One region of the Ornithinibacillus sp. 4-3 genome, then DNA from elsewhere that is predicted to be linked to it. Evidence: a T-box and tRNA genes for the amino acid it is inferred to sense, from the RefSeq annotation. Region 1 holds a T-box; the other holds one or more tRNA genes.
What was found. The T-box of region 1 lies ahead of ileS (isoleucine--tRNA ligase). A T-box ahead of a tRNA ligase gene usually reads a tRNA of that ligase, here a tRNA-Ile.

Region 1 (15,607 bases):
ATGTTAGAATGTGCTACACGGCTATGCTTGATATCTCCTGAGATAACAATATTCAATCCTTCGATACGTCCGAATTCTTGATAGATTGTTAAAATATCAAGTAGACATTGTGTTGGATGCTCTGATTTACCAGAACCTCCATTAATAATTGGAACATTAATATTTGCATTAATTTCTTTATACCAATCATCAGCCTCATGACGGATAACTAATACTTGCGCACCGATAGATTCAAAAGTTCTAGCTGTATCATAGAGTGTCTCACCTTTCAATACACTTGAACTATCTGCGTGAAAATCTAGCATTTCTAAACCTAATTTTCTTTGCGCTACCTCGAAACTCATTTTTGTTCTTGTACTTGGCTCGAAAAATAAATTTGCTGCAAAGATTTGGTCTTCATATTTCACATCATTTTTTCTTAAAAATTCTGCTGTATCCAGTAAGTTGAAAATATCCTCATTAGTTAATTGGTTCATTGAAATAAAATGTTTCATAATTTTAGCTCCTCCTGTTCTACTTGAAGCAATAGCATGATTAGTTTTACTCTTGCTTTTTCATCATTATTCTTCACTTTTTGACAGGTTCGCATAAAAAAAGCCTCTGCGAAGATCGCAAAGAGGCATCCGTGCATTTTCCCGCACGTTTTTCTTTAAGCAACCTTGTAAATCTCTCTGGACTTATTTAAAGGTCAAAAGTTTTATTTTTCATAAATTCCTACTTCATCAATGTTATCCATTTCTTCTAACTTAACAACAATGCTTTCTTTTTCTGATGTCGGAATGTTTTTCCCAACATAATCAGCTCGAATCGGTAATTCTCTATGGCCACGATCCACCATCACCCCAAGCTGAATTTGTGAAGCTCTTCCTAAATCCATTACTGCATCCATTGCTGCTCGAATCGTTCTACCAGTGTAAAGAACATCATCAATTAGGATAACTGTTTTACCTGTAACATCTTCTTTTACATCTGTATTCGTAAGCTGCGGCTCTGCATCTACAGAAATCTTTTTCAAATCATCACGATATAATGTAATATCTAATTCCCCAACAGGTACCGTGATATTCTCAATCAACTTGATTTTTTCCTGTAGCCTTTTTGCCAATGGAATTCCTCTTGTTTTAATTCCAACAAGAATTAGATTTTCTCCACCCTTGTTCTTTTCAAGAATTTCATGAGCAATTCGTGTTAATGCTCTGTTCATTGCAGGCTGATCCAATATTATTGTTTTTTTGATCATTGTCTCACCCACCTTTTACACTTTTAAACGTCCTTTATAGAGGTCTTTCAAAAAGTCCAACAAAAATGACCTTTTTGAACACGCACTTATAGGCATAAAAAAATGCCTTTCTGTGACAAAAGGCATGTGTATACACATATAAATCTTCACGCTACCTTTTCAGCCTCACAGGACTATATTAAAGGAACTCTTATTTTGTTCTTTACTATTATTTCAAATTCAATTACTAATGTCAAGATATTTTCTCCATCTTCATCAGTAATTTTTGAAAGTATTTTGGTTGTTCAATAGAGAACTCTAACCATTCGTTTGTTACAGGATGATGGAAACCTATTGTTTTGGCAAATAAAGCTTGTCCATCTATATCTGTTGTTTTAGGAGCACTATATTTTGTATCACCAACAAGTGGATGTCCAATATATTTCATATGTGCACGTATTTGATGGGTTCTACCAGTCTCTAACTGACATTCTACATGTGTGTAATGATTAAACCGTTGCAGTACTCTAAAATGTGTTCGTGCATCCTTTCCACCTTCAATAACATTCATCATCGTTCGTTGATATGGATCACGACCAATTGGGGCATCAATCAGACCAGTATCATGCTCAATTACTTCATGTACCACTGCTTCATATACACGTTTTATTTCTCTTCGATTTAGCTGTTCTGCTAACGATACATGTGCCTGATTATTTTTTGCGACCAATAGAAGCCCACTTGTATCTTTATCCAAGCGATGAATAATTCCAGGACGCCCTTCTTGAATATCAGATAGCTGTTCACAATGATATAATAATGCATTTACCAATGTACCTTGTTTATGAGTTAATGTTGGATACACTACCATGTTTTTCGGTTTATTCACAACGAGTACATCTTCATCCTCATAAACAATATGTAAAGGAATGTTTTCCTCTACCAAATCTAACTTCTCTTCTTCAGGTATTTGCCATATAATTTCATCATTTAACTGACATTTATAATTAGATTTTATCTTCTTCCCATTCACCGTCACCAAGGCTTGCTCTATTTGCGATTGGATTTGAGAACGAGATTGTTCTGTCTCTAATTCTGTTAGTAGTTTATCAATTCGCTTATTTTGTTCCGCTTCAGTTACTACATGCTCTATAGTTTTCATTTATTTAGAAGTTCCCTTCTGTTTTTCCTCAAAGAAAATTGTCAATATCATTAAAATAACTCCTACTACTAATGCAGAATCTGCAACATTAAAAATTGGGAAATCATATGAGAAAATTTTAAAGTCTAGAAAATCAACAACTTCTTTTCTAAACACTCGATCAATAAAGTTCCCAATTGCCCCACCTAAAATAAAGCTAAGTGCTAATGATGGAAATAATTGTCCCTTTACATGCTTCTGCATATAGTACACAACGCCGATAATTACAAGTACTGTAATTATATAAAATAGAATCATCTGACCTTGCAGAATCCCCCAGGCCGCACCTGTATTTCGATGTGAAGTGATATAGAAAAAGTTTTCAATAACTGGAATTTGTTCATATAATTCCATCTGTTTTACAATAATCCATTTTGTAAGCTGATCAATTCCAATAATGATAAGTGCGATAATATAGTATTTATACATGTTATGTCCTCCGCTATTATTTTCCTGATTATTAATAAGTAGTTTATCATACATTGGTTAGAAAAGGATATTTACATATCGATATTGCCTGATGAAAATGAAATTCTTCTACAACGAATCACATTATCTCAAAAGAAAAATATTACATTTCAAGATACTTTCATATAACAAATCCCTCATCTAAGAATTTAACCCCTTCAAATTATTTATTACTTTCATAAACTAACTTTCTTATAGTGAATGCGGATAAAGTAATAAAAGCTGCCCCGTAAAATAAGTATGGAAAAAAATTTTCATGTGTAATGGGTTTTATGAGAATACTGTACAAATTTAATGAAATGATAAAAATAAAACCAAACACTTCTAAACCTTGTAATAATCTAACCATTAATTAATCCATCTCATTTCTTTTTAGAGTTTTAACTTTTCATTATTATAAATATTCATCTTAAGTACAAAATAATAATCCTTACTTTCCAATATTTTTTATTTATAATAACTTGAAGTAGTACCATTCTATTTTTGAAACTTATAACGTACAAAAAATGCTCTGCCACGAGATAAAAGATTTAATTTATCTCGTGGCAGAGCTGTTATTTGGAGGCTATTCAGCTATCTATCTACTCCCCTAAGCTTAATAACCATTTACGTAATTGTGCTTTTGGGTAATAGATTTGCTCATTTATAATGATATGTGGAATATCAGGATGATCCTTAAGTAAATGTTTTGTATCTTCCTTTGAAATCCCGATAAAATAATGTACATCATTTTCTTTTATCAATTCGTGTTCATCATCGTCATCAAAGAAATCACTAATTCCACTTTTAACTCCAGGGTTTTGGAAATTTTGCAATCCATTACCGATAAAATATCCCGCAACAGCAATTCCTATAGCAATCCAAATGAAATCAAATTCCATATAAATATCTCTCCTAATTGTATGATATGTCAATATTAATAGATTATCTTAAGTGTAGCAAACATGGGAAATCAACATTCGTAAATTCCAGGCTTTTTTCAACTAAACATACAAAAGCGCCTTAGCTCCATATTAGAACTAAGGCGTTTTTAATTATTTTAAAAATTTATTCTGCATAATGTGTTTTTACAATTTCTGCACAGCGTGTACATAGAGTTGGATGGTCCTTATCTTGACCAACCGTTTCAGATGATACCCAGCAGCGTGCACAAACTTCACCTGGGTGTTTTTCCACTTGTACTTTAACGTAACGATATTCCTTGGCATTTGAATCACGATCACGTATTACTACTTCAGATACAATTAACATTTGATGTAAATACGGAATTGATGCTAGAACTTGCTTGGTTTCTTCATCCATTGCAGTAATTGTAACTTTCGCTTCTAATGATTTACCAATCACTTTCTCGTCTCTAGCTTCTTCAAGTGCTTTTAATACATCCTGACGAACTTTCATGAAATGGTTCCATTTCGCAACGGTTTCATCCATGTCAGCAATCTCAACTGCTTCTGGCATATCTGTTAATTGCACATAATTTTCTTCTAAGCCAGGAATATGACTCCAAATTTCCTCAGCTGTATGTGGAATAATTGGTGCAATTAATTTCACTAATGCAACTAAAATATCATAATAAACAGTTTGGATGCTACGACGACGTTCATGATCTTTTGCTTCAATATATAAAATATCTTTCGCAAAATCTAAATAGAATGAGCTTAACTCTGTAGAACAGAAATCATGGATCTCATGGTGAACAGTAGAAAATTCATATGTTTCGTAAGCTTCTTTTACTTTAGTAATTAGTTCTTGTAGGCGATAGAACATGAAACGATCAACTTCTTGTAAATCTTCTACTGCAACACGATCTGTTGCTGGATCGAAATCATTTAAGTTACCTAGTAAGAAACGAATTGTATTTCTAATCTTACGATAAGATTCAGAGATCTGCTTCAAAATCTCATCTGAAATTCGCACATCCGCTTGGTAATCTACAGAAGATACCCAGAAACGTAAAATATCAGTTCCTAATTGCTTAATTACTTTAGATGGGTCCATTACATTTCCTTGTGATTTACTCATTTTTCTTCCGTTTCCATCTAACACCATACCATGACTAACAATATTCTTATAAGGTGCTTTACCAGAAATTGCTACTGATGTAGTTAAAGATGAGTTAAACCAACCACGATACTGATCTGAACCTTCTAAATAAATGTCTGCTGGTCGATCAAGACCTCTTTCGATTAAGACAGCCTCGTGTGAAGAACCTGAATCGAACCAAACATCCATAATGTCATTTTCTTTTGTAAACTGACCATTTGGACTATGCTCTGATGTAAATCCTTCAGGAAGTAATTCCTTCGCTTCTTTTTCAAACCAAATATTAGAACCATGCTCTCTAAATAATTTAGCTACATGACTAATTGTTTCATCTGTAATGATTGGTGTACCATCTTCTCCATAGAATACTGGAATTGGTACACCCCATGAACGTTGACGAGAAATACACCAATCTTCACGATCACGGAACATGTTGTACATGCGTGTTTCTCCCCATGAAGGGAACCATTGTACTTTTTTAATTTCATCTAGAATATCATCTCTAAATGATTTAATAGATGTAAACCACTGTGCTGTTGCTCTTGTGATCGTTGGTTTTTTCGTACGCCAATCATGTGGATAAGAGTGTTTAATAAAATCTAGCTTTAATAAAGCTCCTACCTCTTCAAGTTTTTCTGTAATCACTTTATTTGCATCATCATAGAATAGCCCTTCAAATCCAGGAGCTTCATCTGTAAAGCAACCTCTATCATCCACTGGACTTAGTGGTTCTAAATCATACTGACGGCTAACATAGAAGTCATCATCTCCATGTCCAGGCGCAGTATGAACACACCCTGTACCCGCATCAATCGTTACATGTTCTCCTAACATAACAAGTGAATCACGGTCATAGAATGGATGCTTTGTAATAATACGTTCTGCTTCTTTTCCTTTAAAGGATTTAATCACTTGAGCATCTTCCCAGCCTAGAACTTCAACAATATCCTCTAATAAATCATGAGCAATGACAAAATTGTCATTACCAACTTTCACTAGATCATATTCTAAATCTGGATGAATACTGATTCCTAAGTTTGCTGGAAGTGTCCAAGGAGTAGTTGTCCAAATAATAAACTTATCTCCTTCATCAAGTAAACCTTTTCCATCTGTTACTGTAAAGGAAACATAAATAGATGGAGATTTTTTATCATGGTATTCGATTTCCGCTTCAGCTAAAGCAGATTCAGAAGATGGCGACCAATGTACTGGACGTAAGCCTTTGTAAATATATCCTTTTTTTGCCATTTCACCGAACACTCTAATTTGCGCCGCTTCATAGTCATTCGTTAAAGTGATATATGGATGATCCCAATCTCCACGAACTCCTAATTGTTTGCGTTGTTCCTTTTGTTTATTGACCTGATCTAAAGCATAATCCACACACATTTGTCTGAATTCAGCAACAGATAATTTTTTACGGTCTACTTTTTTATTCTTTGTTAATGCTGTTTCAATTGGTAATCCATGTGTATCCCAACCAGGAATAAATGGTGCTTGATAGCCAGTCATTGATTTATAACGAGTAATAAAATCTTTTAAAATATTATTCATTGCATGACCGATATGGAGATCTCCATTTGCATATGGTGGTCCATCATGAAGGACAAATTGTGGTTTCCCTTCTGCTCTAGCTAGACTCTGCTCGTAAACATTGTCTGCTTCCCATTGTACTCTTCTTTCTGGTTCTTTGTTCGGTAAATTTCCACGCATTGGAAATTCTGTTTTTGGCATCAATAATGTATCTTTATAGTCCATCCTTTGCCCTCCTAATTATCTTAAAAAATATTCTTATTATTCGGTATGAAGTAAATATATGAGCAGCTTTATTCATAGCATGCTCTACGACAAATGCATTTATGAGAAATGCGATCCATATTCCATGGTGTTAATAACTAGTCATTGTCAGATCAACATCCATATGAAATCTGTTCCTTCATACTTTAAGAAATAAAGTATAAAAAAGCCCTCAACGCCCCCAAAGGGACGAGAAGACTCGTGATACCACCCTTATAAATTTAAAAAAATTTAAACTTACTCGTTTTTCGTAACGTGAATCAATCGTCCAATTCTACTTATCCTTCAAATGGAAACTCAAGAGTGATTTTCTAAAAGTATTTCTGTATCAGGCTTCCACCTTCCCTGACTCGCTTAACAGTGGTTACTTTTATACTGTCTCTTTCATCGTTTTTACATATGCTATTTTTATAAAAATTATATGTAAAAAATGCGTTATCGTCAAGGTTTATGACGCCAACTCCTTATTCTTGATATTCTTCTTCTAATTCCAATTCTCCAAGGACATCTGTTCCTAGTAGATCTTCCCATTCATCCGTATTCAATAATTCTAACTGAGCTTCCACTAACATCTTTAATCTCGTACGGAATACTTTCCCATGTTTCTTTAACTCTTGAATATCTAAGTATATCTGTCTTGATTTGTTTAATGCTTCGTTAACAATTCGATCCGCATTTTTCTCCGCTTCTTTAATAATCAGCTTCGATTCTTTTCTTGCATTACTTGTAACTTCTTCAGCAGTTTCTTGAGCCACTAAAATGGATTTGTTTAATGTATCCTCAATATTAGAAAAATGGCCAACTTTTTCTTCTAATTCATTTACTTTTGCTTCCAAATCTTTTGTTTTACGAATTGCCATCTCGTAATCTTTGATCACTTGATCAAGGAATTCATTTACTTCATCTTCATCATATCCGCGAAAACTTCTGGCAAAAACTTTATTATGTATATCCAAAGGTGTTAATGGCATATACAAGGCCACCTCCTTGAAAAATTTGTCTAATAATGACTTCACTTGTTGTTTTAAATATTATATTACTATACAAAACTATACAAGTGTGAATTTATAATGGGTTCATTTTCAGAAACCACTCTCTGCAATCACTACTTTAAAATTGCTGATGTCACGCGAAATTTATCTTTTTTCGTTTTACCATGTATTGCAACAAGTTTACTTCTTCCCTTACCTCGGACAGAAAGTAAATCTCCTTCAAACAATGGATAAGCTGCGTCTTCTACAACACGAAAATTAACTTTTACAAGCTTCTTTTTAATTAAATTAGCAGACTCGCTTCGAGAAATGCGATAAATTTCTTTTATTACATTATCTAAACGTAAAGAAGAAATCGTATGATCTGCAGAAATCCAATTTGCTTCTTTCTCTAGAAGCTCTTTAAAAGGTTTCGTTGTTAATTTTATTGAAGCATTTTTGATTTTTGTTAAATTCATTTCCACATAAGTAGCAATATCTGCTGTAGTAATTATTTGTAGGTGATTATCCTCAATAAAAATATCACCTAATTTCTTCCGCTCTATTCCCAAGGATAGAAATGCTCCCATCACATCTCGATGTGTAAGCGAAATAAATTTCTGATGGAATGTCGCTTCCAATAGAACTAAATCAAAAGTTGAGAAATCAACATCTTCATAGAAAGGACAAATAACTGCTCGCTTTCTTTCTGTATACATTCCTCCACCATGAAAATGTAATTCAAAGTCATCTTGATTCGTTCCAACTAACATACTTAGAATTTGCTGTTCACGTGGATCTAAAAAATCGGTTAATTTCATTCGATAGGATTGTTCTACTTCTTTTTTCCAAGCCAATGCATGATCAATAAATAAATGTTCCTCTGGTCTAAAATGCTGATAAATACTCATATTTAAAAATAATTAAATAATGTATCTAATCCCATTCTAGCAATATGTAGGACAAAAATACCTACAATTGGTGAAATATCAATCATACCTATTGGCGGAATAAATTTGCGGAATTGCTCCAAATAAGGTTCACTGATTGAACCTAAAAGCATCCCGAAAGACGATTCACGTGCACCTGGAAACCATGACATTAAAATATAAATAATTAGTACAAAACTATAGATATATAGTGCGTTAGATAATATAACATGTAACAAATCCATCTAATATTTCCATCCTTTACCAAAGTCATCCTCATCTACTGTTATATCAGAGATAGTGCCAGATATTTCTACATTATCAGGAGTACAGAGAAAAGTTTGTGTACCTAATTTTTGGATATCACCATTTAAAGCATAGACAGTCCCGCTTAAAAAATCGACAATTCTTTTTGCCTGATGATTATCCACTCGTTCTAAATTAATAACAACAGAACGGCGATTAAGAATATTATCCGCAATCGTCTGTGCTTCACCATAAGATCTTGGTTCAATTAATACAACTTTAGACGTAGGCTGTTTAACCGTAGCCAAATTTACGATATTTTGTTTATCTTTCTTTTGATACTGCTGTCTAGGCTCTTCTTCCTCATATGGTACTTCCTCTTCAATGTACTCATATTCATCATCTACAGTAAAAAAAGATTTAAACTTATTTTTAAAGCCCATTTTATTTCACCTCATTTTTCAAGCAATCTTCCAGTATCAACTTAATAACCCTATTGTATACATATGACTAAGTTGAACTTTATTTGATTTCTTTAAAAGTCAGATTGCCAAATTTTATGAACCAACTAATTTTGATCCAATACGGATATGGGTTGCTCCTTCTTCCACTGCAATTTCATAATCATTACTCATTCCCATACTTAAGTACTTACATGGAGCATGAGCGTAATTCTTCGTCATAATTACATCGCGTAATTGTGCCAAGTCTTTAAAGGTTTTTCTTAACACTTCTTCATCTGACACATGTGGTGCCATTGTCATCAATCCAACAACACGAATATTTTCATATGCTGCCAGTAATTCCACAAAAGGAATGACATCAGCTACTGCTAAACCATGCTTGGATTCTTCTTCACTGACATTTACTTGTACAAAACAATCAATGACACGATTAGCTCGATTATTAATTTGCTTCGCAAGCGATTCACGATCTAGTGAATGAATTGCTTCTACCTTATCAATAATATCTTTAACTTTTCTTGTTTGTAAGGTTCCAATAAAATGCCATTTGGCAGGCTGATCGATATGATTATACTTTTCTAGGAGTCCTTCTGCACGATTTTCGCCAAAATGATGTACTCCTGCTTCCATTGCTTCTATTGTTCGTTCTATTGTAACATATTTCGTTACTCCAATGATGGTAATTTCACTTAAATCACGGTTAGTTTTTTCACATGCTTTTCTAATATTTTCCTGTATATAAGCTAAATTTGTTTTGATGTCCATGAAATCTCTACTCCTTACTATCATTCATCTTCTTTATATCCAATATATCCCAGCATTCTCCCAGTCTGTCCATGATCACGACGATGTGAGAAAAAACTGTCAGCATCTGTAAATGTGCAATAGTTTGTTACTTCTATATTATGACGTAATACACCAGATTGTAAAAGGATTTCCATATTTAATTGTTTTAAATCTAATAAAAAGCTTCCTTCTTCTTTTGCTATTACAGCATTTTTTTGTAAAACCTTAGGGATATGCTGAATAACAAAGTCATTTACTTCATATTGCTTTTGCGAGATACATGGACCAATAACGACTTGCAAGTTCTCTATTTGAGTCCCTAATTCTATAAATTTCTTCACCATTTCTTCAGCAATTTTGCCAACCGTACCACGCCAGCCTGCATGAGCAATACCCAGATATGCAGTCACAGGATCAAAGAAAAATAAAGGAACACAATCAGCAAAAAAAGCGGTACAAAGTACTCCCTTTTCTTTCGTTATCAATCCATCAATTCCCTTAAGTGAAGTATCATAAGCCACTGATCCCTTCCCTTTGTCTTTTCGCTCGACAACATATACTTCATTATGATGTGTTTGTTCACCTGAAACCCATAAAGAAAGAGGAAATTGTAGTTTCTCTGCTAAACGTTTACGATTATTAATAACATCTTCATAATTATCATCAACATGTAAGCCCATATTAAATGTTGCAAATGGGTGCTTACTACAACCGCCATTTTTCATTGTAAATCCTACTTGCAATTGTTGATGCTGTTTCTGCCATTTATCGATAAATAAATAAGATTTGTCTGCAGCTTGTTTGAATATATCTGACATTTTAAGCATCCTTTCCTCCATATATTTACGATCACTGAAACTGCAAATATGTTATGTTTGTCGTATTTTTACTTATACCCTATTATACCTCCCCATCATCATATTGCACTAAAATAACATCTAAACCGATCGTAACAATTTGCTTCCAATCAATGATGTATTCTTCTGCTTTGCCGAAAATATGTTGTTTATTTTTATTCGTAATAATAACCGCTTCAATATAGCCTGTAGATGAATTGATTTCTAAATCGTAAATATAACCTAATCTTCTACCGCCTTGAACAACAATTACTTCTTTTAATTGTAATTCCGATAGCTTTATCATCCTATCACCCACCTCTATACATATATATGCCATAACATATAAACATACGAAAATAATCAAAACAGTTGGCAGGTTTATATTGTTATTTCTACGCAAAAAACAATAATGCAAGCACCCTTACATGTTAAAATCAAAACTTCACGATCTTAACTTCTGTAAGTATGCTTGCTTTAGAAATGGCTACTCTGAATAAATATCCATCATTCAATTTTTTATTAAGAATTTTTTTAACACCGCTAAATATTAGATAATAACTCAACCCATTTAAATGACTACTTTATTCTTACTCTGCAATATGAGAAACTCCTGTTTCTTTAGAAGGGTATTGAACCATAGCATGTCCTCCACCTCTTCTAATTGGTTCGGCTACTGCCCGCACGCGACCATCCAGTAAGAATTCTAAACCCGTTGTTGTTCCAAGCCCTTGAGGATTCTTTTCTAGTTTAAATTCATGCCCCATTTCCTTCAAATCTTCCAACAAATTTTTCCCTTGGATCATGTATTTATCTTGGAAAATTTCTTCATAGTGTGTCTTTCCATGTTCATTATTCATTTGCGATAGACGTGGTGAGGCGATTGCTTCTGGAAAATTCATATCGAAATCAAGATAGTTAATAATCGTTTGTAAAACAGTTGTCATGATTGTTTCACTTCCTGGTGATCCTAGAGTTATTACAGGCTTCCCGTCCTTCATAACGATTGTTGGTGACATACTACTTAAAGGTCTTTTGTTTGGTGCTGGATAGTTAGGACTGCTTTTATCCTTTGCAGAAAACATTCCTATTAACGCATTATTTAAAATAAATCCATAACCAGGAACAACAATACCATTTCCACCAAATGATATAATCGTCGAAGTATAACTAACGATATTGCCTTCCTGATCTGATACAGATAAATGGATGGTTGATCCCTCTGGTTTGTTTTTCCCGTTGATTCGTTCATCGGCATCATCTGTTATTACAGAAGCCTTCGTAGCATTTTAAAGTGTACCCTTTGTAAAGGACATTTTTAAAAAGACTCTAGGGAATTAAGTAACTTGAAGAAGATGATGACTGTATTGTGCAGGCGTCATCTTTTTTAAGTTCCATTGACCTCGATAATGATTGTAATAAATCATATAACTCTTAATCTCTCTTTTTACCTCTTCTAATGTTTCACACGATTTAAAGTCTGTTTCATCTTTAAAATGCCCAAAGAATGATTCTTGAGGGGCATTGTCCCAACAGTTTCCACGGCGGGACATTGACTGACCTAGCCCCATTACCTTCACCTTCTTTTGAAAATGGGGGTTCGTATAGTGAACTCCTTGATCTGAGTGAATGAATGCGTCTTCAGCCAACTTTATCTTACTGTTTTTTAACTTCTTGACTGTATTTAATGCAATATCTAGGGTGATTCTATCAGATGTTTCATAGGCTAAAATTTCATTGGTTTCGGCATCTTTGATAGTGGATAAGTAAGCACGTTTTCCTTTTCCATAACTCAAGTAGGTAATGTCTGTCAATAATACTTTTCTAGCGATTCCTTGTTTAAATTCACGGTTTAATAGGTTCGGTAGTGTTCTATGTTCTTTCGTTGCTTTCGCGATTCTTCGATAAGGATTGGCTTTTCGAATGGGACAAATAATTTGAAACTTTTTCATGATACGACGAATGCGTTTCAAGTTATAGGTAATGTGATACTGATGTTCTAATGTCATTTTGATTTGACGTGCACCTTTCTTACGACGGCGGAAATTGAACGCTTTTAAAATGATTGCCTTTACTTCTTCATCTGCTTTATCTCGTGCTTGTCTATTCAGTTGTGCTTCTTCTGAAAAATAACGATAATAACCTGATCTAGAGACGCCAACTAATTCACAAAGATACCTCACCATTCGATTTAAACCGTATTTTTCAATGACGAATTGGACTAACTGAAATTTCTGTTCCGCAGTTAGTTTTTCTTTTCCTTTATCAACAACCTTGTATATTATATTTAAGGTTTTAGTCTCCCGACTTTGAAAGGAAAACCTTATGAACCTAAGTTGTTTCTAAGTTGGTATTTCCTCAATTATTTGAGAAAATATACTTAATGGATTGAGAGGTGGATCGTTCCAACCTTGGGTGATAAAACTCGTTATCGAAAGACTGATCCCTCTCTCTGTTAAGCTGATTGCGAATGAGTTAGATGTTGAAGGCGTATTGCCTTACTCCGTATTTAGCACAAGGTCGTGACGCTTTTCAGTTGAGTGGCATTCAATCCAAAACAAGTAAAGAAGGTGAAGCGATGTTTTATCTTGGTATTGATATTGGTAAACGTACACATGTTGCTTCTGTTATGGACGATGCAGGGAAAGTAGTCTTAAAAGGATTTTCTTTCCCTAACACACTTGAAGGCGGTCACTCATTACTCACTCGTTTAAATGCTATTTCAGATGATCCATCATATTTCCTTACAGGAATGGAAGCGACCGGTCATTATTGGCTCGCTCTTTTTTCCTTCCTAGAAGAAGCCAATTATTTCGTCCATGTCATTAACCCCATCCAAACTGATGGTTGGAGGAAAGGGACTGAAATTCGAAAGCGAAAAACTGACATCATTGATTCGGTATTAATAGCCGATCTTATTCGTTACGGTTCATTTGAAGACACTACCTTAGCGAATGAGGATATGTTCTCCTTACGTCAATTGACGCGTTATCGTTCTTACCTCGTTGGAACTGCTGGTGATTTTAAACGTAAAATCATTGCTGTTTTAGATCAAATCTTCCCCGAATACGATACCGTTTTTTCTAAAGTTGGTGTGTTTGGGAAAGCTTCAAGAGCTGCTCTACTTGAATATTCCACACCGGATGCATTTAATGAAATTACAGCCGATATGCTTGCTGAAACACTCGGTTTAGCAAGCCGTAATCGTGTGGGGTTAATTAAAGCCGAAGCGCTAAAGAAAGCAGCTTCAAACTCCTTTGGAATTCGGTTTGCACAGGATGCATTTACTTTCCAATTCCGCTCCATGATTGAACAGCTCAATTTTCTAGAAACGCAAATAAAACAAACAGAAGAAGAAATAAACCAATTGATGACATCTATTGACTCAGTTATTGAAACGATTCCAGGTATCGGTCCAGTAATTGGTGCAACGATATTAGGAGAAATTGGTGATATTCACAAATTTTCTAATCCTAAAAAATTAGTCGCTTATGCTGGTATTGATGCATCTGTATCACAATCCGGCCAATTTGACTCAACCCATAATGTCATGAGCAAGCGTGGCTCTCCTTATCTTAGAAAAGCACTGTTTCAAGCTGCCATTGTCGCTTCAAGAAGTGATCCTGTTTTGAAAGCTTTTTATGAGAAAAAACGGTCTGAAGGAAAGCATCATCTCACATCAATAGGTGCCGTGTCTCGAAAACTCTGTTACATCATTCATGCGATATTAACTAAAAATGAACCTTATGAAATTCGTCAGTAAGCGAAAAAAAGGCAGCTTATCTGATGCTTATTTGACATGAGTTTTTTCCATACATTTTTCTAAAAATCACTTTACTTTTCCACTTGACTTTATATAGTTAGTCTTTCTGCTAGATCGATCTTTTTTAGTAATTCATTTTCTGCGCGTAATAATGCGTTTTGTGCTTCTAATCGAGCATACTTTTCTTCTATACTTAATTCACGCGCAAGAAGACGTCTTGAAGAAGAGTTACGTGAATCCTCAAGCCCTTCCAAACCCTTTTCTTGATAGGCAGTACGCCATCTTTTTAAAGCCGATTTAGCGCGTTCAATCCCAACGATTTCAATATCAAATCCTGCATCTTCAAATATTTGACGAGGAAATTTTCCTTCTCCATATTCTTTAACAGCTATTGCTTTAAATTCATCCGTGTATGTAATTGCCTTTTTACTAACCGCTTTTACATAAGGATGTTTCATCAATAAGTACTGTTCTTGATCTGTAAATAATATTTTCGACATTTTCATCCGCCCCATTCGCAATTTCTTTCATTATAAATAAAAGTACCCCATAAGAGAGACTTTTTAAAGTGTCTATCTTATAGGGTACATTTTATTTTGGGAATGTTTCTTTTCATAAGGCCATGGATCACCCGACATCACTTGTCCTATAGACGCTTTATCGACTTTTATATTATTCCTTCGTTCCGTTGCATAATCCTTAGAAAGTAAACCTTTTATTGGCACATCTATAAATTTTGGATCACCAATGTAAGCACTTCGATCTGCATATGCATAACGACAAGCCTCGATATAATAATGAATTGCTTGTGATCGTGGTAAATTGGTAAGATCATATTTTTCTAAAATATTTAACACTTCACCAACTGTTATACCTCCACTAGA
Region 2 (15,607 bases), 820 kb from region 1:
CAAAAATGACTTCGCCTTGAACTTTCGGCGCACACGATTGTGCTACGACGTATAGGATGTACTAGTGCGGATATTGCCCTTGTAAAGTGGCTTACTTAATCCGTATTTCCCTAGTGTCTGAGCTCGTAACGTTGCGAACTTAATCGACGATGGTCCTTTTTATCGCCCTTTTTGAACACGCACTTACAACTAACTTACATTAGACAAGTTCAACATGAACTTGTCTAAATATAGTTAAGGAGAAAATGATTCATGGATATAGAATCGTTTTCTCAAAAAAATTGAAGTTTTTACTTTTTGCTAGGGAGGGAACATTCATCGAAAAGCACACAGAAAACTATAAAAATCTATTGAAACAATACATTGAAACAGGAGATGAGGAAGCTCTCTATCAAGCTGATAAAATTAGTAAAACCTTTTTGCGAGCACACATACTTCCAGATGAAATTGTTCATCTTCATCGCAATGCAATGTTAGAATTATATCCCGAAGCTCAAAATGATTTCCAACGCTCACTCTTCTTTCTTTTAGAAGTGATGATATCATACGGAATTACGCACCAGGAGTTTCAAACATTGCGAGAAGAGCAATTGAAACTGAAATCTGAGATTCAAGTAGCAGCTAACATGCAACAAACGCTTTTGGCAACTAAGATTCCGGAAGTTAATGGGTTTGATATAGGTGTAATTAGTGTGCCTGCAGAACAACTTAATGGTGATTACTATAATTTTATCGAGGGAGAAGAAGGGGCGCTTGGAATCGCAATTGCCGATATTGTTGGAAAAGGTGTTCCAGCAGCATTGTCCATGTCCATGATTAAATATGCAATGGACAGTTTTCCAGATTCGTGGATGAGCCCAACGAAAACATTAACAAGCCTAAACCGAGTGGTAGAACGAAATGTTGAGTCGAACATGTTTGTGACAATGTTTTATGCCCAATATTTACCAAAGACCAGCAAGCTATATTATGCTTCGGCAGGACATGAACCAGGTTATTATTATGATGCAAAGAAAAATACCTTTGAAGAAATAAAGGTAGAAGGAATTGTTTTAGGAGTCTTACCAAATGTAGATTATAAACAATATGAAATGACTCTACAATTAGGTGACATGGTTATTTTATTAACAGATGGTGTCACAGAGTGTAAAAAAGATGGAGCCTTTATTGAAAAGGAAGAGGTGCTTCATGTCATTAAAAAATATATACATTTTCCTTGCCAGGAAATTGTAAACCAAGTTTATAAACATTTTGAAAGACTACAAGATTTTCAATTACGAGATGATTTTACACTAATTATCTTGCGTAAGGAAGTTTAACATCATCAGAGATTGGGAATGAAATACTACAATATTCTTTATGCGATAGCATATGTTGAAGAAGACCATGGGAGATTAGGAGTTGAACAATATGGATCTAAAGGTAGACATCGAAAAACAAGATAAAAAATCAACCGTAACATTGAACGGAGAAATTGATATCTATACAGCACCAGACTTAAAAGAACAGCTGTTACCATTAACAAAAGATAAATCAACTCTTGAGGTTGACTTATCAGAAGTTTCCTATATGGATAGTACAGGGTTAGGTGTTTTTATTAGTTTGCTTAAATCGGCGAAGGAACATGAAGGTGAATTATATTTATTAAATCCACAGAGTAAAGTGTTACGTCTATTTACTATTACAGGATTAGATCAAATTTTAAATATAGAGGCACCACATAGGGGTGAAGGATAAGATGGAAAGATTTGACTTTATTGAAATGAAGTTCCCAGCAAAAGCAGATTATGTTGGTGTTGTAAGGCTAACGTTATCGGGGGTTGCTAATAGAATGGGATTTTCATATGAAGATATTGAAGATATGAAAATTTCTATTTCTGAAGCAATTACGAATGCAGTCTCGCATGCATATGATGATGAAGGTGAAGTAACCATTTGTTTTGGTGTTTATGAAGACCGTTTAGAAATGATGGTTGCAGATCATGGCGGAAGCTTTAATTTAAACGAGATAAAGGGTCGGATTGGACCTTATGAGGCGAATGAACCTGTTACAAAATTGCGTGAAGGTGGATTTGGGTTATTTTTAATTCAAACATTGATGGATAAGGTAGAAATTAATAATGATTACGGGGTAATTGTCTTGATGACAAAGTACCTTATAGAAACTGGAGTGGGTCTTGATGGCCAAGTCTCGAGCACATAATCAAACAGATGCGGTTCTTGAATGGATTCATCATTTGCAGAAAGAGCCAAATGATGAAGCTATTCAAGAGAAAATCGTACTTACATATAAAAAATTAGTTGAGTCACTTGCGAGAAAATATTCCCAAAATAGTATGATTCATGAGGACTTAGTGCAAGTAGGGATGATAGGTTTGTTAGGTGCTGTTAGACGTTTTGATTCTTCTGTGGGGAAATCTTTTGAATCCTTTGCAATCCCTACAATACTTGGTGAGATTAAGAGATATATTCGTGACCAAACGTGGAGTGTACATGTTCCAAGAAGAATAAAAGAATTAGGGCCAAGAATTAAGCGAGCCATTGATGAATTGACACGCGAAAAACAAAAAGAAGTAACGGTGAAAGAAATTGCTGATTATCTAGAAGTTTCTGAAGAAGATGTGCTGGAAACAATGGAGATGGGTCGTAGTTATCGTGCACTATCTGTTGACTTAAAAATGGAAGCGGATAGCGATGGTAGTTCCATGGCCATTTTAGATATTGTTGGAGAAGAAGATAGTGAGTTTGAATCTGTAGACCAAAAAATTCTATTTGAAAAGATCTTCCCACTTCTGACAGAGAGAGAACAACAGGTCATTAAATGTGTCTTTTTCGAAAATATGAGCCAAAAAGAGACAGGCGAATTACTAGGAATTTCTCAAATGCATGTTTCAAGAATTCAGAGACGCTCTTTAAGAAAATTACGAGAATCAACACCCTTTAAAAGCTCCGAAGTAGAGGATTGGATTGGATGAGCAAGGTACAAATTTCTGTTTACCAGAAGGAAAAACCAGGTTCACCTTTTTGCGGTGATCGATATTTTTATGAAGAGACAGAGAGTGGCTTTATTTGTGCACTAGCAGATGGTTTAGGAACTGGGGAGTTTGCAGAAGAATCAGCGGAAATAGTTATTGACATTATTAAAAAAAATCCAGACGCAACACCTAATGAAATTATGATTACATGCAACAAGCAATTGCATGGGAAACGTGGGGTTGTCTTAGGGATTTTAAAATTAGACTTTATCACAAATATATATACTGTATCGACCATTGGTAATATAGGAATCGTTTTTATCCATAACAAAAAAAAGCAACATCATATTCCAACAGGTGGCTATTTGGCTGGGACTAAGAAGAAATTTAAAGTCGAGCATGGTCAGCTTAAGGATGATATGCATTTCATTATGTATTCAGATGGTGTGAGTGATGCAGATTTAAATCCGTGTATAATGCATGAAGATGTACGTGAAATTATTTCGGCATATGATGAAGCAACGAAGCTACGTGAAAGAAGAGACGATACCACTCTTTTAGCTATACGCTATAAAAAGTAGTCCTATGATGTGGAGGGAATTGTACCGCGCCACAAATTAGGACTATTTTTTTATGTTAAAAGTTTCCAGATAAAGGGGATTGGCATTTGTATCTTGTATTAGTTATAGTAGGCAGGTCATTTATTCTTTGTTAAAATATTTTTAAGCCAAGCAAATGATAGATGGATTAATATGTTTTGCTTATGGCTCTGGAATGAGAAGGAGGACTAACTTTGTCAAAGACATTAAATCAAGAACTTACTACCTGGGTGGCAAACGAAACGAAAATAAATAATAAAACAATAAACAAAGTGATTGAATTACTTAATGAAGGAAATACAGTTCCATTTATTGCACGCTACCGTAAAGAAATGACAGGTGGATTAGATGAAATCCAAATAAAAACAATCCAAGATAAATGGACATATATCGTTAATTTATCAGAGAGAAAAGCCGAGGTCATTCGTTTAATAGAAGAACAAGGTAAATTAACAGATGAATTAAGACAAGAGATCCAAGAAGCGGAACAACTACAGCGTATTGAGGATTTATACCGTCCATATCGCCAAAAACGTAGAACTCGTGCTACTATCGCTAAAGAAAAAGGGTTAGAGCCTCTCGCAGAAATGATTTGGAAGCAAGAAGAAATAGATATCCTTCAAGAAGTAGAGAAATATTTCTCAGAAGAGCATGAATTATTAACATCAGAGGATGTTCTTACTGGAGTGAATGATATTATTGCTGAATGGATTTCTGATGAACCAGCATATCGAGAGTATATTCGAGAAGAAACATTTAAACGTGGGACAATTCGTTCAGAGGTGAAGAACGAAAGCAATGATGAAAAAGATGTTTATAAAATGTACTATGAATACAATGAAGCGGTTCGCTCGATTGTAGCACATCGTATTTTAGCTTTGAATCGTGGGGAGAAAGAAGACATACTACGTGTGTTAATTGAGCCTCCAGTAGAACGAATTGAAGAATATTTAAAACGTCAAATCATTCAAAAAAATATATCTTCAGTCAATAAAGAAATTTTAGAAGAAGCAATTACAGATAGCTATAAACGTTTGATACAGCCTTCTATTGAAAGAGAAATTAGAAATAGTTTAACGGAGAAAGCAGAAGAACAAGCGATAGAAGTTTTTTCTGAGAATCTGAAAAACTTATTATTACAACCACCTTTAAAAGGAAGAACTGTATTAGGAGTAGACCCAGCTTTCCGTACAGGGTGTAAGCTTGCTGTAGTAGATGAAACAGGAAAAGTATTAGCAGTGAGTGTAATGTATCCAACTGCACCTAAAAATGATGTAGCTGGTGCAGAGAAAATAATGATGCGATTCATTAAAGAACATCATGTTCAGTTAATCGCGATTGGAAATGGTACAGCCTCACGCGAAACAGAACAATTCGTTGCTTCCGTGATTCAAAAGCAAGGCTTAGATATACCTTATATTATTGTGAATGAAGCTGGAGCAAGTGTATATTCTGCTTCACCATTAGCTAGGGAAGAATTTCCAGATTTAGAGGTAGAAGAGCGAAGTGCTGCATCGATTGCACGAAGAGTTCAAGATCCTCTTGCGGAGCTTGTGAAAATAGATCCACGCTCAATAGGTGTTGGACAATATCAACATGATGTAAGCCAAAAATCTTTAACAGAGCAATTAGGGTTTGTTGTAGAAACAACGGTTAACCAAGTAGGTGTTAATGTAAATACTGCATCTGCACCTTTATTACAATATGTTGCTGGACTAAGTAAAACTGTTGCAGCAAATGTTGTTCAACAGCGGAACGAGCTAGGGAAATTTGTAAATAGAAATCAATTGAAGAAGATTCCTCGTCTTGGGCCAAAAACATATGAGCAAGGAATTGGTTTCCTACGTATTTTAGATGGAGAAAATCCATTAGATCGCACACCAATCCATCCAGAAAGCTATGGACATACGAAAAAACTTTTAACCTTACTAGATTGTAAATTAGAAGATATCGGCTCAGAGGGATTACGTGCGAAACTACAAACGGTTAATCCTGTAGAAATGGCTGAACAATTGGAGATTGGTATACCAACATTAAAAGATATTATGGATGCACTAAGCAAGCCAGAGCGAGATCCTCGTGATGATTTTCCGCAACCATTATTAAAACAAAATATTTTATCTTTAGAAGATTTACAAACAGGAATGGAAATGCAAGGTACTGTTCGTAATGTGGTTGATTTTGGAGTATTTATAGATATTGGTGTAAAGCAAGACGGTCTTGTCCATATCTCTAAATTATCGCAAAGCTTTGTAAAACATCCAATGGACGTTGTATCTGTGGGAGATGTTGTTACTGTTTGGGTAGAAGATGTTGATGTGAAACGAGGCAGAGTTGCTTTATCGATGATTAAAGGGAAATAATAAGTTAAAATAAGGAACAGCTCAAAATTTAGATGAGCTGTTCCCTTTCTGTTTTAAGATAAATGAATGAGGATGGTATATATGTGTTTGTTAAATGAAGAAGAGCTATTTCAATTAGTAGATAGGGTATCGGTACAATTTTTTCAAAAACCATTTAAACATAAAGTATGTTATAACCACCGGCTAAGGACAACAGGTGGAAGATATCTACCTGCGAGTAAATGCATTGAGTTAAATCCAAAATACGCAATAGAAACCAATGAATCAGAATTCATTGGGATAATTAAACATGAGTTATGTCATTATCATTTACATATTGAAAACAAAGGATATGGACATAGAGATCCAGAATTTAAGGCTCTGCTTAAAAAAACAGAATCTCCAAGATATTGTAAGCCATTACCATCAAATGCTCAGCGCAGGAAACACGTTTATGAATGTGTGAAATGCGGTTTTATATATAAAAGAGTTCGTAAAGTTAATACTAGGAAATATCGCTGTGGAAAATGTGGAGGGGAAATTTATTTAAAGGGCTTATAAAATGACATAATATAGAAGAGATTATTTTCTGGAATTATTTTTCAGATATGCTATTGACGAATAGTGTCTTACATGATAAATTAAATAAGCAGTACGGATGAGAGAGCTTTATGAAAAATACATAAGAAAATGTTTGACATTTTTTTTGTTTTATTATAAGATGTTTTTTGTCGCATTAATCATCACTAATATTATTCCACAGTAGCTCAGTGGTAGAGCTATCGGCTGTTAACCGATCGGTCGTAGGTTCGAATCCTACCTGTGGAGCCATTCTTGGAGAAGTACTCAAGTGGCTGAAGAGGCGCCCCTGCTAAGGGTGTAGGTCGCGCGAGCGGCGCGAGGGTTCAAATCCCTCCTTCTCCGCCATCGGAAAATGGCCCGTTGGTCAAGCGGTTAAGACACCGCCCTTTCACGGCGGTAACACGGGTTCGAATCCCGTACGGGTCATCGTTTTTTCAAAACGAAGTGAATATGATGATTGGGCTATAGCCAAGCGGTAAGGCAACGGGTTTTGGTCCCGTCATTCCTAGGTTCGAATCCTAGTAGCCCAGCCATTTTATTTCGTCGATTTTTTATGACGAGCCATTAGCTCAGTTGGTAGAGCATCTGGCTTTTAACCAGAGAGTCGAAGGTTCGAGTCCTTCATGGCTCATTCTCGATTAAACATATTAAATGAATAATAAAGGTTTTCTTGCTTCTAGCGTGTTTACAACATGCGGTCGTGGCGGAATGGCAGACGCGCTAGGTTGAGGGCCTAGTCGGGGCAACTCGGTGGAGGTTCAAGTCCTCTCGGCCGCACTTGATTTTAATTTTCAAATATATCAATGTGGCAAACCTTTTCTTCAATTAATTAAATACAATCGAAATTATTATCTACTATGCGGGTGTAGTTTAGTGGTAAAACTACAGCCTTCCAAGCTGTTGTCGTGGGTTCGATTCCCATCACCCGCTCCAATTTAATTTTATTATGATGGGCCTGTAGCTCAGCCCGGTTAGAGCGCACGCCTGATAAGCGTGAGGTCGATGGTTCGAGTCCATCCAGGCCCATTTTCGTCTAATCATTTAGGCGAAAATATTTTTTTTATTTTAAATGTTGACATCATGTTTTCTATATGTTACATTTAGGAAGTCGCTAAAAACGAAGGCGACAAAACATTTGCTCTTTGAAAACTGAACAGAACAACCAGTAATGTCAAGAAAAGCGTAAGTTTTTCTTTTACAACGTAACAAAGCTAAGAAACACAAACTTTTTTGGAGAGTTTGATCTTGGCTCAGGACGAACGCTGGCGGCGTGCCTAATACATGCAAGTCGAGCGCAGGAAGCAGACTGACCCCTTCGGGGTGACGTTTGTGGAATGAGCGGCGGACGGGTGAGTAACACGTGGGCAACCTACCTGTAAGATTGGGATAACTCCGGGAAACCGGTGCTAATACCGAATAATCTTTTCCATCGCATGAAGGGAAAGTGAAAGATGGTTTCGGCTATCACTTACAGATGGGCCCGCGGCGCATTAGCTAGTTGGTGGGGTAAAGGCCTACCAAGGCAACGATGCGTAGCCGACCTGAGAGGGTGATCGGCCACACTGGGACTGAGACACGGCCCAGACTCCTACGGGAGGCAGCAGTAGGGAATCTTCCGCAATGGACGAAAGTCTGACGGAGCAACGCCGCGTGAGTGATGAAGGTTTTCGGATCGTAAAACTCTGTTGTTAGGGAAGAACAAGTACGAGAGTAACTGCTCGTACCTTGACGGTACCTAACCAGAAAGCCCCGGCTAACTACGTGCCAGCAGCCGCGGTAATACGTAGGGGGCGAGCGTTGTCCGGAATTATTGGGCGTAAAGCGCGCGCAGGCGGTCCTTTAAGTCTGATGTGAAAGCCCACGGCTTAACCGTGGAGGGTCATTGGAAACTGGAGGACTTGAGTGCAGAAGAGGAGAGTGGAATTCCATGTGGAGCGGTGAAATGCGTAGAGATATGGAGGAACACCAGTGGCGAAGGCGACTCTCTGGTCTGTAACTGACGCTGAGGCGCGAAAGCGTGGGGAGCGAACAGGATTAGATACCCTGGTAGTCCACGCCGTAAACGATGAGTGCTAGGTGTCAGGGGGTTTCCGCCCCTTGGTGCTGCAGTTAACGCATTAAGCACTCCGCCTGGGGAGTACGGCCGCAAGGCTGAAACTCAAAAGAATTGACGGGGACCCGCACAAGCGGTGGAGCATGTGGTTTAATTCGAAGCAACGCGAAGAACCTTACCAGGTCTTGACATCCCGCTGACCGTTATGGAGACATAGCTTTCCCTTCGGGGACAGCGGTGACAGGTGGTGCATGGTTGTCGTCAGCTCGTGTCGTGAGATGTTGGGTTAAGTCCCGCAACGAGCGGAACCCCTAACCTTAGTTGCCAGCATTAAGTTGGGCACTCTAAGGTGACTGCCGGTGACAAACCGGAGGAAGGTGGGGACGACGTCAAATCATCATGCCCCTTATGACCTGGGCTACACACGTGCTACAATGGATGGAACAGAGGGCAGCGAAGCCGCGAGGTGAAGCAAATCCCATAAAACCATTCTCAGTTCGGATTGTAGGCTGCAACTCGCCTACATGAAGCCGGAATCGCTAGTAATCGCGGATCAGCATGCCGCGGTGAATACGTTCCCGGGTCTTGTACACACCGCCCGTCACACCACGAGAGTTGACAACACCCGAAGTCGGTGAGGTAACCTTTTAGGAGCCAGCCGCCGAAGGTGGGGCCAATGATTGGGGTGAAGTCGTAACAAGGTAGCCGTATCGGAAGGTGCGGCTGGATCACCTCCTTTCTAAGGATAATAAGAAAGCGTAGGCGACCGTTTAGAAACGTACAAACTGGAGCCCTTTGCAAAGAGATAAAGGAAACACAGTGACTGTAAGGAACTGATGTTGACTTATCGATTGGAAAAGGGTGAAGTTTGAAAGTTTTTGGTCGCCGGAGCTAGACTATAACGGAACATCTAACAAGGTTTAGATGAAAACATTACTGAGTTGTTCGGTTCAGTTTTGAGGGAGCAAATCTCTCAAAACCGATAAAATTTCTGCTTCAGCGTGTTATGATAGCTGACAGGGCAGAATTTTTACATTTGTACCTTGAAAACTAAATAAGAGTAAAGTAACAACGACATCAAACCGAAAAAGTCATGTACGTTCGTACATGCAGATGAAAAAGAAACAAAGCTTATTCATTAAGTAGCTAGTTAAGTGAACAAGAGCGCACGGTGGATGCCTTGGTACTAGGAGCCGAAGAAGGACGGGACTAACACCGATATGCCTCGGGGAGTTGTAAGTAAACATTGATCCGGGGATTTCCGAATGGGGAAACCCACTACTCGTAATGGAGTAGTACATCTAACTGAATAGATAGGTTAGATGAGGCAGACCTGGGGAACTGAAACATCTAAGTACCCAGAGGAAGAGAAAGCAAAAGCGATTTCCCAAGTAGCGGCGAGCGAAACGGAAACAGCCCAAACCAGAAAGCTTGCTTTCTGGGGTTGTAGGACATTCCAATAGGAGTTATCAAGAAGTGTTTTAAACGAATCGATCTGGAAAGATCAGCCAAAGAAGGTAACAGCCCTGTAGTTGAAAAGACATTTCCTCCGGAATGTATCCTGAGTACGGCGGAACACGTGAAATTCCGTCGGAATCCGGGAGGACCATCTCCCAAGGCTAAATACTCCCTAGTGACCGATAGTGAACCAGTACCGTGAGGGAAAGGTGAAAAGCACCCCGGAAGGGGAGTGAAATAGAACCTGAAACCGTGTGCTTACAAGTAGTCGGAGCACGTTATTGTGTGACGGCGTACCTTTTGTAGAATGGACCGGCGAGTTACGATTGTATGCAAGGTTAAGTGGAAGACACGGAGCCGTAGCGAAAGCGAGTCTTAATAGGGCGAATGAGTATGCGGTCGTAGACCCGAAACCGTGTGATCTACCCATGTCCAGGGTGAAGGTCAGGTAACACTGACTGGAGGCCCGAACCCACGTACGTTGAAAAGTGCGGGGATGAGGTGTGGGTAGGGGTGAAAAGCCAATCGAACACGGAGATAGCTGGTTCTCTCCGAAATAGCTTTAGGGCTAGCCTCAAAGGAAGAGTACTGGAGGTAGAGCACTAATTGGGCTAGGGGCCCCCACCGGGTTACCAAACCTAGTTAAACTCCGAATGTCAGATACTTATCTTTGGGAGTCAGACGATGGGTAATAAGTCCATTGTCGAGAGGGAAACAACCCAGACCACCAGCTAAGGTCCCCAAGTATACGTTAAGTGGAAAAGGATGTGGAGTTGCACAGACAACCAGGATGTTGGCTTAGAAGCAGCCACCATTTAAAGAGTGCGTAATAGCTCACTGGTCGAGTGACTCTGCGCCGAAAATGTACCGGGGCTAAACGTATCACCGAAGCTGTGGATTGTTCCGTAGGAACAATGGTAGGAGAGCGTTCTAAGGGCAGAGAAGGTTGACCGAGAGGACAGCTGGAGCGCTTAGAAGTGAGAATGCCGGTATGAGTAGCGAAAAAAGAGTGAGAATCTCTTTCACCGAAAGCCTAAGGTTTCCTGAGGAAGGCTCGTCCACTCAGGGTTAGTCGGGACCTAAGCCGAGGCCGAAAGGCGTAGGCGATGGCCAACAGGTTGATATTCCTGTACCACCTCATATCCGTTATGAGCAAAGGGGGGACGCAGGAGGATAAAGAATCGCACGGATGGAAGAGTGCGTCCAAGCAGTAAGAGAGTCAGATAGGCAAATCCGTCTGACAAGTATCTTGAGCTGTGATGGGGAGGGAAATATAAGTACCGAAGTTCTTGATTCCACACTGCCAAGAAAAGCCTCTAGCCAGGATATAGGTGCCCGTACCCTAAACCGACACAGGTAGGCAAGAAGAGTATTCTAAGGTGAGCGGGAGAACTCTCGTTAAGGAACTCGGCAAAATGACCCCGTAACTTCGGGAGAAGGGGTGCTTCTTGCATGAGAAGCCGCAGTGAATAGGCCCAAGCGACTGTTTATCAAAAACACAGGTCTCTGCGAAGCCGTAAGGCGAAGTATAGGGGCTGACACCTGCCCGGTGCTGGAAGGTTAAGGGGAAACGTTAGTACTTCGTACGAAGCGTAGAACTGAAGCCCCAGTAAACGGCGGCCGTAACTATAACGGTCCTAAGGTAGCGAAATTCCTTGTCGGGTAAGTTCCGACCCGCACGAATGGTGCAACGACTTGGGCACTGTCTCAACGAGAGACCCGGTGAAATTATACTATGCGTGAAGATGCGCATTACCCGCGACAGGACGGAAAGACCCCGTGGAGCTTTACTGCAACTTGATATTGAATGTTTGTGCAGCTTGTACAGGATAGGTGGGAGCCATTGAAACCGGAGCGCTAGCTTCGGTGGAGGCAACCGTGGGATACCACCCTGGCTGCACACACCTTCTAACCCAGGACCGTGATCCGGTTCGGAGACAGTGTCAGGTGGGCAGTTTGACTGGGGCGGTCGCCTCCTAAAGAGTAACGGAGGCGCCCAAAGGTTCCCTCAGAATGGTTGGAAATCATTCGAAGAGTGTAAAGGCAGAAGGGAGCTTGACTGCGAGACCTACAAGTCGAGCAGGGACGAAAGTCGGGCTTAGTGATCCGGTGGTTCCGCATGGAAGGGCCATCGCTCAACGGATAAAAGCTACCCCGGGGATAACAGGCTTATCTCCCCCAAGAGTTCACATCGACGGGGAGGTTTGGCACCTCGATGTCGGCTCATCGCATCCTGGGGCTGTAGTCGGTCCCAAGGGTTGGGCTGTTCGCCCATTAAAGCGGTACGCGAGCTGGGTTCAGAACGTCGTGAGACAGTTCGGTCCCTATCCGTCGTGGGCGCAGGAAGTTTGAGAGGAGCTGTCCTTAGTACGAGAGGACCGGGATGGACACACCTCTGGTGTACCAGTTGTTCCGCCAGGAGCATAGCTGGGTAGCTACGTGTGGCAAGGATAAGTGCTGAAAGCATCTAAGCATGAAGCCTCCCTCAAGATGAGACTTCCCATCATTTTAAATGAGTAAGATCCCTTAGAGACGATAAGGTTGATAGGTCCGAGGTGGAAGTGTGGTGACACATGGAGCTGACGGATACTAATAGATCGAGGACTTAACTAACACATTTCGGTTGTCATACGTTACGATGCACTCTTATTTAGTTTTTAGGGTATAAATTAGACACAACCAACGGTTGTAAAATAACCCTAAAAAGTTTTTAAAAAGTGCTTGCATTTTAAAATGAATAAGCATATAATAAAACTTGTCCTTCAAAAACGGAGGAGCTATTTTTTAGCAAAATATTGGTCTGGTAGTAATAGCAGAGAGGTCACACCTGTTCCCATGCCGAACACAGTAGTTAAGCTCTCTAGCGCCGATGGTAGTTAGGGGTTACCCCCTTGTGAGAGTAGGACGCTGCCAGGCTAGTAATTTTTTTCATACCGCGGGGTGGAGCAGTCCGGCAGCTCGTTGGGCTCATAACCCAAAGGTCGCAGGTTCAAATCCTGCCCCCGCAACCAATAATTTTTTTATATAGAATGGTCTGGTAGTTCAGTTGGTTAGAATGCCTGCCTGTCACGCAGGAGGTCGCGGGTTCGAGTCCCGTCCAGACCGCCATTCTTTTAAAAGAATAAATATAAGAAACCCACATGATTCCAAAACGGAAATCATGTTTTTTTTATGTATATAAAAAACGATAAATCGAGACAAAAATTTTTGAGTTTAAAGAACTGAATAAGGTATAAAAAGTGAAGAGTATAGGAAGTTCAGTTGAGCTTATGATATTACTAGCTCGAGCACTGAACTAACATATAATCCTGCATCCCTTGAAGAAGGTATTTTAAGTATCTATATTAGAGAATAATTAACCTAAAATACTTTTATCCCACCCTTCTAACATAAATGTGAAAGAATTAAAGATTAACTATATAAACATTAAGATTATCTTTTTCTTTTCTTGAACGTTTTGTTATCATTAGTAGAAGGATTAGAAATGGTGATACAAATGAATGAATTTCAGTTTATTGATGCGATAAAACCAAAAACATATAAACAACCAAGCTTGATTAAAGGAATTGGTGATGATGCAGCTGTTTTTCGGCAAACTTCACAAGACATTGTCACTGCAGTAGATACATTTGTGGAAGATATTCATTTTTCTACAAAGACAACAGAACCAGAGCATATAGGATATCGTGCATTAGCTGCTAATATTAGTGATTTAGCAGCAATGGGTGCGAAACCAGCTTTTTATCTTGTGTCGATTACCATTCCTAAAAGCTCTAATCTTTCAAGGCTACAAGCTATTTTTCAAGGAATGAATCAGTTAGCTGCTGAGTACCAAATGGATTTAATTGGTGGAGATACTGTTTCTGGAAGAGAGCTAACTATTTCTATAACCGTAATTGGCTTTGTAGATCATGAAAGGGTAAGGTATCGTCATCAGGCAGAACCTGGAGATAAGGTTTTTGTAACAGGAACATTAGGGGATTCACGTGCAGGTTTATATATACTACAAAATGACATAGAAGTAAAAAATAGAGAATATTTTATAAGGCGTCATCAAATGCCTACACCAAGAGTTGCTTTTGCTCAAGCTTTATCTTCACTAACTCGTGTTGCATTGAATGATATAAGTGATGGCATAGCAAACGAAGCATCAGAAATTGCAGAAGCTTCAAAACATCCTCTTTTTCTAGATGGGGATAAAATTCCTGTCTCCCAGCATTTTAATCAGTTTTCAGCTGAAAGGCAAAGGAACTGGAAGTTATTTGGTGGCGAGGATTTTGAATTGTTAGGTACAGTACCAGAAAAGGATTGGCCATTGGTGCAAAGCGCTGCTGAACAAACCAATGTTCAAGTAACTGAAATAGGGTATGTTGGCAATCCAAAAGAAGAAAATGATGAGTTAGTATACTTATATGAAAATGCCGAGCTAAGACCATTAATAAAGTTAGGCTATGATCATTTGAAATAGGTGAAGAGATAATATGACTACATTTACGATAGAGACTAGCTCAGAAATGCATACAATGGAGTTTGCAGCTAAGCTAGCGGCATTATTAGAGCCAGGGAATGTAATTACATTAGAAGGTGATTTAGGCGCAGGAAAGACCATTTTTACAAAGGGTTTGGCAAAGGGGCTTGGTGTGGAAAGAATGGTAACAAGTCCTACTTTTGTAATTATTAAAGAGTATGAAGGAATTATGCCTTTATATCATATGGATGTTTATCGTCTAGAGGATATGGATGAAGATATTGGGTTCAAAGAATATTTTAATGGTAAAGGAATTTCAGTTGTCGAGTGGGCACAATTTATCGAAATGTATTTACCAGATGAACGTTTGAATATAAATATTCGTTTTGTGGATGAAGAGAAAAGAGAGATTGAATTAACTGCTCAAGGTGAGCACTTTGAAAATGTTATAAAGCAGCTCACGGAGTGATATTATTTAGATAATAAGGGGTAATTAAATGAATGTCCTAGCAATTGATACATCAAATCATGTGTTAGGTGTATCTTTATTAAAAGATCAAAAAGTCATAGGTGAGACAGTGACAGATGTACCAGTTAATCATTCTGTTCGGCTAATGCCTGTCATCACACAATTTATGGAAGAAATTAATATAAAAGCAGAGGACTTAGATCTTATTGTTGTAGCAAAGGGACCAGGTTCATATACTGGGGTACGAGTAGGTATAACGACCGCGAAAACATTAGCTTGGGCCTTGCAAATTCCAATTGTAGCTGTTTCTAGCTTGGAGGCATTAGCATATGAAGGGCGCTTCTTTAATGGTATGATTTGTCCTTTCTATGATGCTAGACGACAAACAGTTTTTACAGGACTATACGAGTGGAATCAAAAAGGAATACAATTGATACAAGCAGATCAAAATGTGCATATGACAGAATGGTTAGCTTTATTAAAACAGCAAAATAAACAAGTGTTATTTCTTAGTTCAGATATTAAGTTATATGAGGATATGATTATGGAGTATCTAGGTGACTTAGCAATCATTCCAGAAATGCCTTATCATTTACCGAGAACATCTTTATTAGGATTAGCTGGATTAAATAAAGAGTCGGAAGAGCTACATACCCTAACG

Region 2: it has a tRNA-Ile gene. The T-box ahead of ileS (isoleucine--tRNA ligase) is inferred to sense a tRNA for this amino acid. The anticodon was not compared.

Annotation. Positions count from the first base shown of each region.
Region 1 is NZ_CP162599.1:1,414,572-1,430,178, reverse strand. It holds gene AB4Y30_RS06920 (aspartate carbamoyltransferase catalytic subunit) at 1-494, opposite strand, end outside; gene pyrR (bifunctional pyr operon transcriptional regulator/uracil phosphoribosyltransferase PyrR) at 698-1,237, opposite strand; gene AB4Y30_RS06910 (RluA family pseudouridine synthase) at 1,473-2,381, opposite strand; gene lspA (signal peptidase II) at 2,382-2,849, opposite strand; gene AB4Y30_RS06900 (DNA-binding protein) at 3,470-3,769, opposite strand; gene ileS (isoleucine--tRNA ligase) at 3,936-6,689, opposite strand; T-box leader at 6,911-7,125, opposite strand; gene AB4Y30_RS06890 (DivIVA domain-containing protein) at 7,193-7,699, opposite strand; gene AB4Y30_RS06885 (RNA-binding protein) at 7,834-8,610, opposite strand; gene AB4Y30_RS06880 (YggT family protein) at 8,613-8,873, opposite strand; gene AB4Y30_RS06875 (cell division protein SepF) at 8,874-9,317, opposite strand; gene AB4Y30_RS06870 (YggS family pyridoxal phosphate-dependent enzyme) at 9,432-10,103, opposite strand; gene pgeF (peptidoglycan editing factor PgeF) at 10,124-10,942, opposite strand; gene AB4Y30_RS06860 (YlmC/YmxH family sporulation protein) at 11,025-11,267, opposite strand; gene AB4Y30_RS06855 (gamma-glutamyltransferase) at 11,551-12,204, opposite strand; partial or broken gene AB4Y30_RS06850 (IS3 family transposase) at 12,298-13,227, opposite strand; gene AB4Y30_RS06845 (IS110 family transposase) at 13,539-14,723, shown strand; gene AB4Y30_RS06840 (HTH domain-containing protein) at 14,813-15,223, opposite strand; gene AB4Y30_RS06835 (gamma-glutamyltransferase) at 15,296-15,607, opposite strand, start outside.
Region 2 is NZ_CP162599.1:595,381-610,987, forward strand. It holds gene AB4Y30_RS02970 (PP2C family protein-serine/threonine phosphatase) at 246-1,319, shown strand; gene AB4Y30_RS02975 (STAS domain-containing protein) at 1,411-1,737, shown strand; gene rsbW (anti-sigma B factor RsbW) at 1,739-2,203, shown strand; gene sigB (RNA polymerase sigma factor SigB) at 2,178-2,975, shown strand; gene AB4Y30_RS02990 (SpoIIE family protein phosphatase) at 2,972-3,556, shown strand; gene AB4Y30_RS02995 (Tex family protein) at 3,769-5,937, shown strand; gene AB4Y30_RS03000 (SprT family protein) at 6,019-6,477, shown strand; tRNA gene AB4Y30_RS03005 (tRNA-Asn) at 6,673-6,747, shown strand; tRNA gene AB4Y30_RS03010 (tRNA-Ser) at 6,753-6,843, shown strand; tRNA gene AB4Y30_RS03015 (tRNA-Glu) at 6,853-6,924, shown strand; tRNA gene AB4Y30_RS03020 (tRNA-Gln) at 6,957-7,031, shown strand; tRNA gene AB4Y30_RS03025 (tRNA-Lys) at 7,057-7,129, shown strand; tRNA gene AB4Y30_RS03030 (tRNA-Leu) at 7,193-7,275, shown strand; tRNA gene AB4Y30_RS03035 (tRNA-Gly) at 7,358-7,431, shown strand; tRNA gene AB4Y30_RS03040 (tRNA-Ile) at 7,450-7,524, shown strand; rRNA gene AB4Y30_RS03045 (16S ribosomal RNA) at 7,726-9,290, shown strand; rRNA gene AB4Y30_RS03050 (23S ribosomal RNA) at 9,700-12,622, shown strand; rRNA gene rrf (5S ribosomal RNA) at 12,809-12,925, shown strand; tRNA gene AB4Y30_RS03060 (tRNA-Met) at 12,944-13,020, shown strand; tRNA gene AB4Y30_RS03065 (tRNA-Asp) at 13,041-13,117, shown strand; gene thiL (thiamine-phosphate kinase) at 13,494-14,477, shown strand; gene tsaE (tRNA (adenosine(37)-N6)-threonylcarbamoyltransferase complex ATPase subunit type 1 TsaE) at 14,491-14,946, shown strand; gene tsaB (tRNA (adenosine(37)-N6)-threonylcarbamoyltransferase complex dimerization subunit type 1 TsaB) at 14,975-15,607, shown strand, end outside.